3 linked regions of the Bdellovibrio bacteriovorus genome follow. The protein of the gene in region 2 binds, or shares a complex with, the protein of the main gene of each other region. Links are inferred from orthologs where the notes say so. Each region holds a gene or a part of one and is shown on either strand. Other genes may lie near its edges. The genes, in order: AZI85_RS02665, nuoD and AZI85_RS02660.

What was found.
Region 1: the proteins of nuoD (region 2) and AZI85_RS02665 are in contact, whole or in part, in a cryo-EM structure (PDB 6ZJN), measured with the Thermus thermophilus proteins. The link is inferred for Bdellovibrio bacteriovorus from one-to-one orthologs. Residues at the interface, in WP_223903221.1 of Thermus thermophilus: Met26, Thr27, Asn29, Gly31, Pro32, His34; in WP_096411116.1 of Thermus thermophilus: Glu45, Ser46, Asn48, Pro50, Ala51, Gly52, Glu53.
Region 3: the proteins of nuoD (region 2) and AZI85_RS02660 are in contact, whole or in part, in a cryo-EM structure (PDB 6ZJN), measured with the Thermus thermophilus proteins. The link is inferred for Bdellovibrio bacteriovorus from one-to-one orthologs. Residues at the interface, in WP_223903221.1 of Thermus thermophilus: Pro35, Ser36, Asp139, Gly141, Ala142; in WP_096411122.1 of Thermus thermophilus: Ala224, Glu225, Gln226, Glu227, Ala295, Trp297, Phe298, Arg299.

Annotation. Positions count from the first base shown.
Region 1 is NZ_LUKF01000001.1:532,105-535,018, forward strand. It holds AZI85_RS02665 (NADH-quinone oxidoreductase subunit A), read right to left. Parts: upstream 1,685-2,914; coding sequence 1,316-1,684; downstream 1-1,315. Other genes in the region: AZI85_RS02655 (NADH-quinone oxidoreductase subunit J), read right to left, coding at 1-144; AZI85_RS02660 (complex I subunit 1/NuoH family protein), read right to left, coding at 155-1,312; mfd (transcription-repair coupling factor), read left to right, coding at 1,806-2,914. UniProt on the Escherichia coli protein: NDH-1 shuttles electrons from NADH, via FMN and iron-sulfur (Fe-S) centers, to quinones in the respiratory chain. The immediate electron acceptor for the enzyme in this species is believed to be ubiquinone.
Region 2 is NZ_LUKF01000016.1:356,060-360,261, reverse strand. Bases 1-2,985 are described here. They hold nuoD (NADH dehydrogenase (quinone) subunit D), read left to right. Parts: upstream 1-644; coding sequence 645-2,327; downstream 2,328-2,985. Other genes in these bases: nuoF (NADH-quinone oxidoreductase subunit NuoF), read left to right, coding at 2,892-2,985; AZI85_RS11440 (complex I 24 kDa subunit family protein), read left to right, coding at 2,419-2,892; AZI85_RS11450 (NADH-quinone oxidoreductase subunit B), read left to right, coding at 164-658. Also shown: more of nuoF, read left to right, coding at 2,986-4,184; AZI85_RS11430 (2Fe-2S iron-sulfur cluster-binding protein), read left to right, coding at 4,165-4,202.
Region 3 is NZ_LUKF01000001.1:531,338-534,332, forward strand. It holds AZI85_RS02660 (complex I subunit 1/NuoH family protein), read right to left. Parts: upstream 2,080-2,995; coding sequence 922-2,079; downstream 1-921. Other genes in the region: nuoL (NADH-quinone oxidoreductase subunit L), read right to left, coding at 1-33; nuoK (NADH-quinone oxidoreductase subunit NuoK), read right to left, coding at 62-385; AZI85_RS02655 (NADH-quinone oxidoreductase subunit J), read right to left, coding at 375-911; AZI85_RS02665 (NADH-quinone oxidoreductase subunit A), read right to left, coding at 2,083-2,451; mfd (transcription-repair coupling factor), read left to right, coding at 2,573-2,995. UniProt on the Escherichia coli protein: NDH-1 shuttles electrons from NADH, via FMN and iron-sulfur (Fe-S) centers, to quinones in the respiratory chain. The immediate electron acceptor for the enzyme in this species is believed to be ubiquinone.

The sequences.
Region 1 (2,914 bases), on a different replicon or contig from region 2:
AGTCACGAACAACGCGGAGATACCCACCATCGTCATCGCCAAACAAAGCGATGAATAAATCGGGTTAGATAAAAGAATGACACTCAGGCCGCTGACCAGAGTGACAATCGCTAAGAACCAAAAAAGAAATGCATCTGCTGTCACGTTATTCTCCTCACAAAGATGCGATGTAGATCACAAACGCGGTAATGATCGTGTTTGCTAGCGCCCAAGGAAGCAAAGTCTTCCAACCGAAATCCATCAATTGGTCATAACGGAAGCGTGGAAGCGTCCAACGAACCCAGATGAAAACCCACAAGAAGAATGCAAACTTGATATTGAAAACAAGGAAGTGGATCAATGCCACCAAAGCACTTGCCCAGCCCGCAGAAGACGTTACCGAAGCCGCCCACTCTTGAACTTGTTCAACGGATACGTACGGAATACCGTAACCACCGAAGAAGAACAAAGCCATCAAGCCTGAGGCGATCATCATGTGACCGTATTCACCGATGAAGAACATGTTGAATTTGAAGCCGCCGTACTCTGTATGGAAACCGGCAACAAGTTCAGATTCACCCTCTGCCAAGTCGAATGGAAGACGATTTGATTCGGCAAATGCTGTTGTGAAGAACAAAAGAGCTGCCAATGGTTGATAGAAAATCCCCCAGTTTGGAAGCCAACTTGCAGTGATTGTGTGACCCAAGAAGACGAATTGAAGGGGACCTTGTTGAGCCACCGTCATGTCTTGAAGGTTGAACGTACCGTAAAGCATGATCACGCCCACGATAGAAAGACCCAAAGCCAACTCGTAAGAGATTGTTTGCGCCGAAGCACGAAGAGCACCCATCAAAGAGTACTTATTTCCTGAACCCCAACCCGCCATCAACAAAGTGTAAGCAGCCAAAGAAGAAACACCCAAGATGAATACGATACCAACGCCGATATCATAACCTTGAACCAAGAAAGTGTACGGACCCCAAGTAGATCCAAACATTTCAAATGTTCCTACTTGAATCGGTGTCGACATTGGGATGGCAGAGAACGCCACCGCACCTGGAATCAACGCAAATACCGGAGCTGCATAGTACAACAATGGTTTTGCGGTATCTGGAACGAAGTTTTCTTTCGTCAAGAATTTCACAGCGTCAGCCAAAAGTTGCATCAAGCCCAAAGGTCCTACGCGGTTGGGTCCCAAACGATTTTGAATGAATGCGGAACCACGGCGCTCTAGCCATACAAGAATAGGAACTGCTTGAACCATCATCAAAAAGATGACGACAAGTTTTAAACCGTTAACGGTAATTTCAAAAAGATCTTTACCCATTCCCATTGATTAGTCCCATTCCAATGCTTTTGATTTTACTTCCCAGAAAAGTCCGAAGATGAAAATTCCGATGAAGACCATCATCGAAATAAGCACGAACAGACCTTGTCCTGATGATAAGAAATCACGGAAAGAAGTTGCCCATGGATACATGAAAATGATCTCGATATCGAAAAGGATGAAGAGGATCGCAGTAAGATAATACTTTACTGAAACCTTTGTATCTTTCTTATCAAGAGCAGGAATACCGCACTCGTAAGGCTCGTACTTGATAGAGTTATAAACGGGTTTGCCGCCTGTTTTGGACGCGACCCATACTAAAAATGCTCCGAATAGAGCGATGAAGATGACGATGAAAATGACTCCACCGAGTGGCACTGTACCCCTCCAAAGTTGTCGTTATTATTTGGATTTCAATTAGTTATATATGTGTCGTCTGTGAAAACCAAGAAATATGAATGGAAACAAGGCGATAAGCATGGCAAGATGAGCCCACCGAATGAAAGCCGAAATGACTCATACAAGGCTTGAATCCATCCTGGAAAGGGCCTTCGAAACAACACGCGGAAAAATTCAAGTGACCGGAGCTGCATCTCCGCTCGCGCTTGCTTACTTTTTGTCGCAGACTTACTCTAAAAAAATCAACAGCTTGCCGCACTTAGTTGTTGTTAGCAGTCTTTCCGAAGCGAACAAACTTCAGCAGCTTTTAGAGTTCTTTGACCCATCTCGTCACAGCACGATTTTACCTGCTTTCGATGTTTCACCTTATTCCGGTCTTTATCCAAACTCGAGAGTCGTTAGTGATCGCGTTCGATTCTTGTCTCGAGCCCAACAAGCGAAGGCTGGAGAAATCTTCATATCTGTTTCTGACGCGCTGACACAAAAGACTTTGCCGGTGAAAATCCTGAAAGAATATTCGCGTCTTCTAAAACCCAGCGACGAACTTCCTGAAGACATCGCAGAGTATTTAAACTCGCTTGGCTATTCTTCAGCACCGATGGTGGAAGATAAAGGTCAGTATGCTTTGCGCGGAGGTATCGTTGATATTTTCCCGCCGACAGAAGATGAACCGGTTCGCTTAGATTTATTCGGCGATCAAATTGAGTCTATTCGTCACTTCAATGTTTCAGATCAACGAAGCACCGATGAAGTTGCTTCATTCGTCTTAACTCCAGCGCGCGAGATTCTTTTCCGCGATGAAAATCACGAAAGACTTTTGCAAAGAGTCCGCGCGATGATTGATGGCCGCGAGGTTGATAAGGCCGAGGCCGAAGAAACTCTGCGCTCTTTGGTTTTAAAAAACTCATTCCCTGGAATTGAATTCTTACTTCCCTACTTTTATGGAGAACTTGCTAGTCCGCTAGAACATTTTTCATCTGCGGTGAATGTATGGTTTTTAGATCCGATTGAAATTTCCAGATGGACAGATGAAGTTTGGGCCGAGATTAAAGCGGACTACGCTTCAAGCACGCAACACGTGATTCGACCTGAGTTGGAATTACTTTACTCTCCATTTGAAACTTTAAGTTTCCCTGCCGGATCGCGCGAAGTTTATTTCTCTTCATTAGAATATTTAGAAAACGCCGAGACCAGCGAAGATGGCAGAGT
Region 2 (4,202 bases):
AGACGCGCCCCTTATATTACTTATCTAGTTGTCAGGATTACGGATTTTCAGTAACTACTTAATGATAGCTAAATGAAATTGCAGAGGTGTATTTATGCACAAAGATCAAGTGCAGGGTTCTGTGTCTCTCGCAGGCGCAAGCGGAACTCAAGCCATAGATGATATGTCACGAGATGTTGCTTTCACATCAAGGCTCGATGCTTTGGTGGCGTGGGGGCAAAAAAATTCTTTGTGGCCAATGCCTTACGGTACTGCTTGTTGTGGTATCGAGTTCATGTCAGTGATGGGACCGAAGTATGACCTAGCACGTTTCGGTGCTGAGGTGGCTCGTTTCTCTCCTCGTCAAGCGGACTTGCTTGTCGTTGCTGGAACTATCACAGAAAAAATGGCTCCGGTGATCACTCGTATTTATCAACAAATGCTTGAACCAAAATACGTGATCTCCATGGGCGCGTGTGCAAGCTCTGGTGGTTTCTACCGCGCTTACCACGTTCTTCAAGGCGTCGACAAAGTCATCCCTGTCGACGTTTACATCCCAGGTTGCCCTCCAACACCAGAAGCGGTGATGGATGGAATCATGGCATTGCAACGTATGATTGCGACTCGTCAACCACGTCCTTGGAAAGACAACTGGAAGTATCCATATGAACAAACTTGAGACTTTAAAACAAAACCTCGCGGGTAAATTTAAAATCGAGAACTACAAGTTCATCCACGCTGTGGGTGATGACGTTCTTGAAGTTCCAAAAGAAGACGTTCCGGCGTTGCTTTTGTTTCTTCGCGAAAATGGTCATTTCGATTTCTTGATGGACGTGTGCGGAGTGGATTTTCCAAACCGCGAAAAACGTTTCGACGTTGTTTACCACTTGTTCTCGTCAAAAGACGCTTCTCGTTTGCGTGTAAAAGCACAGGTTGGTGAAAACGAATCTATCGGGACAGTTCTTCCGGCTTGGAAGGGTGCGGACTGGTTTGAGCGTGAAGCCTATGACATGTTCGGTATCAAGTTCGAGGGTCATCCTAACTTGCGCCGTATCTTGACTCATCATCAATTCGTGGGTCATCCGCTTCGTAAAGACTACGATGCGAACTTGCAACAACCTTGCACGTCCTCATTGCCAATTCACTTCAACAACGAACCGGGTTCTCCTGGTGATGTGTTGAATGATAAATATGTTCCTTTGAATATCGGTCCTGCCCATACAGCGATGCACGGAACTCTTCGTGTGATGGCTGAGATGGACGGCGAGACGATCGTTCGTTGTAACAATGAAATCGGATATCTTCACCGCTGTTTCGAAAAAATGGCAGAGACTCATCCGTACAACCAAGTGATCCCGTACACAGATCGTTTGAACTACTGTTCAGCGCCAATGAATAACATTGGTTACTGTAAAGCGGTCGAGCGTTTGTTGGGCGTGGAAATCCCGCCTAAAGCGCAAGCGATGCGTGTGATCTTGGCAGAGCTTTCTCGTATCATCGACCACACGATTGCAATCGGTACGGGCGCGATGGACTTGGGTGCTTTGACTTCTTTCTTCTATATGTTCGGTCTTCGTGAACAGGTTTATGGCTTGTTCGAAAAACTTTGCGGAGCTCGTTTGACTGTATCTATGACTCGCGTCGGTGGTATGGCTCAAGATGCGCCTGAAGGCTGGTTCGACGAAGTTTTAGCTCTTTGTAAAGAGATCCGTAAAGGCACTGACGAAATGGCTTCGATGGTTTTGGACAACAAAATCTTCATCCTTCGTACTAAAAACGTGTGCCCGGTATCTGCTCAAGACGCGATTCAATGGGGTTACACAGGTCCTCTTCTTCGCGCTTCCGGCGTGAACTTGGATTTGCGTAAAGCGAAACCTTACTATGGTTACGACGCTTTGGACTTTGATGTTCCAGTAGGAACAACAGGTGATATCTACGACCGTTACTTGGTTCGTTTCGAAGAAATGCGCCAATCAGTTCGTATCATCGAACAAGTCTGCAAAAACGTTCCAGGTGGCGATTACACAATCCGCGACAAAGGCATCGTTCTTCCAGAGAAAAAAGACGTTTACGGAAACATCGAAGGTTTGATGAATCACTTCATGTTGATCATCAAAGGGCTTCGTCCTCCAGTGGGCGAAGTTTACGATGCGACGGAAGCGGCCAACGGTGAACTAGGTTTCTATCTAGTGAGCGACGGCTCTGCAAATCCATACCGTTTGAAAGTCCGTCCACCATGTTTCGCGATCTACCAATCGTACCCAACGGTAGTGAAAGGCGCGATGTTGGCAGATGCTATCGCAACTGTCGCATCGATGAACTTAATCGCTGGTGAACTAGATAGATAATCGGACGGAAGGGCGGCAGCCCGCAGAGCGGAGGGCCGCAAGGCCCGGAACTGAAGCAACTTAGAGTTTTGAAAAATTTAAAGGAAAAAGAATGTTTCAACTAAGTGAACAAGGTTTGGCGGAAGTAAAAAAAGAATTGAATCGCTATGAAGCGAAAGATTCTGCGATCATCCCAAGCCTTTACATCGCACAAAAAGAAAACAACGGTTTCGTCACTGCGGAAATGATCACGTATCTTTCTAAAGTGATGGACATCCCTGAAGCACGTATTAACGAAGTTTTTAAGTTTTATACGATGTTCAATCAAAAGCCGGTGGGTAAATACCATGTGCAAGTATGCACGAATATTTCCTGCGCTCTTGAAGGTGGTCGCGAGATGGCTAGCCACATCTGCCACGAGTTGGGTGTGAAATACGGCGAAGTCACTTCAGATGGCCGTTTCACAGTCAGCAAAGTGGAGTGCTTGGGTTCCTGCGGAACGGCTCCAATGATGCAAGTAAACGACACGTATCATGAGAAACTCACTCCGGAATCAGCAATGAATCTGCTACGAGGAATGAAATAATGGCTGAAACAAAATTACTGACGGAATTCTATCACTTGCCAGAGTATCAAACTTTGGCTGGTTACAAAGCTAAAGGCGGTTACGAAACTTTGCCAAAAGCTTTGAAAATGCAACCTCAGCAAATCATCGACGAAGTGAAAGCTTCGGGTCTTCGTGGTCGTGGTGGTGCAGGTTTCCCAACAGGTATGAAATGGGGCTTCCTTCCTAAAAATGGAGAACCTCGTTACCTTCTTTGCAACGCCGATGAAGGGGAGCCTGGTACATTTAAAGACCGTATGATGATGGAGCGTGCTCCACATCAATTGATCGAAGGCATGATTATCTCTGGCTTCGCGGTGGGTTCTAATAAAGGTTATATCTACGTTCGTGGTGAATACGTTTACCCGATCGAATGCTTAAATAAAGCGATCAAAGAAGCTTATGCAGCGGGCCTTCTTGGTAAAAACATCTTGGGTTCTGGTTTCGACTTTGACCTTGATGTGTACCGTGGTGCCGGCGCTTATATCTGCGGTGAAGAGACAGGCATGATCTCTTCTTTGGAAGGCTTGAAAGGCCAACCAAAATTGAAGCCTCCATTCCCAGCGGTTCAAGGTTACTTGCGTAAACCAACAATCGTGAACAACGTGGAAACTTTGGCGGCCGTGACTTACATCGTTCGCGATGGCGCACAAACTTACCGCAAACATGGAACAGAAAAATCTGCGGGAACAAAATTGTTCTCTCTTTCTGGAAACGTGATGACTCCAGGGAACTACGAAGTTCCATTGGGCTATCCTTTGATGGATTTGCTTATGAAAGAGGGCGGAGGCATGAAACCAGGCCGCAAATTAAAAGCGGTTATTCCTGGTGGATCTTCAGCTCCTGTTTTAACAGCAGAAGAAGTGGCGAAAGCAAATCTAGATTACGAATCATTGGCGGGCCTTGGAACCATGCTTGGTTCTGGTGCGGTGATCGTGATCGACGACTCTCAATGTATGGTGGATATGTTGGGTGTTTTGACTCACTTCTATGCGCATGAGTCTTGTGGTCAATGTACACCTTGCCGTGAAGGTACAGGTTGGTTGAACAAGATTCTTCACTCGATCTTGGAAGGTCGCGGTCGTTTGCAAGACATCGACTTGTTGATCAAAGTTGCTGACAACATGAAAGGGAAAACAATCTGTGCCCTTTCCGATGCAGCGGCTCTTCCGGTTTTGAGCTTTGTGACTAAGTTTAGAGATGAATTTGAATTCTATGTCCGCGAAGGACGTTCGAAAGTAAAAGGAACGACATATGCCGAAATGCACCATTAATGGCAAAGAAGTCGAAGT
Region 3 (2,995 bases), on a different replicon or contig from region 2:
ACCAACGAACGGAGCTAGGATCAAAAGGGCCATTAAAAGAGAATGATTCACGGCTGCTCCCTTATCCTTTCAAGTGTTCAAAGAAGCGAATATTCACTTCGTTAAAGCGTTTAAAGATTGAAACGGCCAATGCCAAACCTACCGCCGCTTCTGCCGCGGCGATTGTCATGACAAAGAAAACCATGATGTGACCATCAAGAATGCCTAAGTACTTGCTGAATGCGATGAAGGTTAAATTCACAGAATTCAACATCAACTCTACAGACATCAAAAGTACGATCACGTTACGGCGAAGAAGAACTCCGGCCATACCCATCATGAACAAAAGTGCTGCCAGAACTAAATAGTGAGTCAGGCCAATGTTGTTAATGAAATCAGTGTTCATGTGTTCCACCTTTACTGCGCGCTAGAGCCACCGCACCAACTGCGATCACTAGCAAAAGAACGCCCAATGCTTCAAAGCCGAAGATGTATTTAGAAAACAAAATCTGGCCCAACTGTTTTGTTGTTTCCATGCCTGTTCCCGCAGTCACTGGGTTGTCCGTAGTTTTTTCAGTCAAAAGACCTACAGACATCGCAATGGCGCCGACAACCAGGCCTGCCAACAAACCTACGGAAGCAATTTTAACTGCTCCAGAAAACTTTCCCTTCGTGAAAGCTTGAAGATCTTTCTTCAAGTCGAAGAGCATGATCACCATGACGAAAAGAACCATCACGGCGCCGGCGTAAACGATCAACTGAACACCTGCAATAAAGTAAGCATTCAAAGTCACGAACAACGCGGAGATACCCACCATCGTCATCGCCAAACAAAGCGATGAATAAATCGGGTTAGATAAAAGAATGACACTCAGGCCGCTGACCAGAGTGACAATCGCTAAGAACCAAAAAAGAAATGCATCTGCTGTCACGTTATTCTCCTCACAAAGATGCGATGTAGATCACAAACGCGGTAATGATCGTGTTTGCTAGCGCCCAAGGAAGCAAAGTCTTCCAACCGAAATCCATCAATTGGTCATAACGGAAGCGTGGAAGCGTCCAACGAACCCAGATGAAAACCCACAAGAAGAATGCAAACTTGATATTGAAAACAAGGAAGTGGATCAATGCCACCAAAGCACTTGCCCAGCCCGCAGAAGACGTTACCGAAGCCGCCCACTCTTGAACTTGTTCAACGGATACGTACGGAATACCGTAACCACCGAAGAAGAACAAAGCCATCAAGCCTGAGGCGATCATCATGTGACCGTATTCACCGATGAAGAACATGTTGAATTTGAAGCCGCCGTACTCTGTATGGAAACCGGCAACAAGTTCAGATTCACCCTCTGCCAAGTCGAATGGAAGACGATTTGATTCGGCAAATGCTGTTGTGAAGAACAAAAGAGCTGCCAATGGTTGATAGAAAATCCCCCAGTTTGGAAGCCAACTTGCAGTGATTGTGTGACCCAAGAAGACGAATTGAAGGGGACCTTGTTGAGCCACCGTCATGTCTTGAAGGTTGAACGTACCGTAAAGCATGATCACGCCCACGATAGAAAGACCCAAAGCCAACTCGTAAGAGATTGTTTGCGCCGAAGCACGAAGAGCACCCATCAAAGAGTACTTATTTCCTGAACCCCAACCCGCCATCAACAAAGTGTAAGCAGCCAAAGAAGAAACACCCAAGATGAATACGATACCAACGCCGATATCATAACCTTGAACCAAGAAAGTGTACGGACCCCAAGTAGATCCAAACATTTCAAATGTTCCTACTTGAATCGGTGTCGACATTGGGATGGCAGAGAACGCCACCGCACCTGGAATCAACGCAAATACCGGAGCTGCATAGTACAACAATGGTTTTGCGGTATCTGGAACGAAGTTTTCTTTCGTCAAGAATTTCACAGCGTCAGCCAAAAGTTGCATCAAGCCCAAAGGTCCTACGCGGTTGGGTCCCAAACGATTTTGAATGAATGCGGAACCACGGCGCTCTAGCCATACAAGAATAGGAACTGCTTGAACCATCATCAAAAAGATGACGACAAGTTTTAAACCGTTAACGGTAATTTCAAAAAGATCTTTACCCATTCCCATTGATTAGTCCCATTCCAATGCTTTTGATTTTACTTCCCAGAAAAGTCCGAAGATGAAAATTCCGATGAAGACCATCATCGAAATAAGCACGAACAGACCTTGTCCTGATGATAAGAAATCACGGAAAGAAGTTGCCCATGGATACATGAAAATGATCTCGATATCGAAAAGGATGAAGAGGATCGCAGTAAGATAATACTTTACTGAAACCTTTGTATCTTTCTTATCAAGAGCAGGAATACCGCACTCGTAAGGCTCGTACTTGATAGAGTTATAAACGGGTTTGCCGCCTGTTTTGGACGCGACCCATACTAAAAATGCTCCGAATAGAGCGATGAAGATGACGATGAAAATGACTCCACCGAGTGGCACTGTACCCCTCCAAAGTTGTCGTTATTATTTGGATTTCAATTAGTTATATATGTGTCGTCTGTGAAAACCAAGAAATATGAATGGAAACAAGGCGATAAGCATGGCAAGATGAGCCCACCGAATGAAAGCCGAAATGACTCATACAAGGCTTGAATCCATCCTGGAAAGGGCCTTCGAAACAACACGCGGAAAAATTCAAGTGACCGGAGCTGCATCTCCGCTCGCGCTTGCTTACTTTTTGTCGCAGACTTACTCTAAAAAAATCAACAGCTTGCCGCACTTAGTTGTTGTTAGCAGTCTTTCCGAAGCGAACAAACTTCAGCAGCTTTTAGAGTTCTTTGACCCATCTCGTCACAGCACGATTTTACCTGCTTTCGATGTTTCACCTTATTCCGGTCTTTATCCAAACTCGAGAGTCGTTAGTGATCGCGTTCGATTCTTGTCTCGAGCCCAACAAGCGAAGGCTGGAGAAATCTTCATATCTGTTTCTGACGCGCTGACACAAAAGACTTTGCCGGTGAAAATCCTGAAAGAATATTCGCGT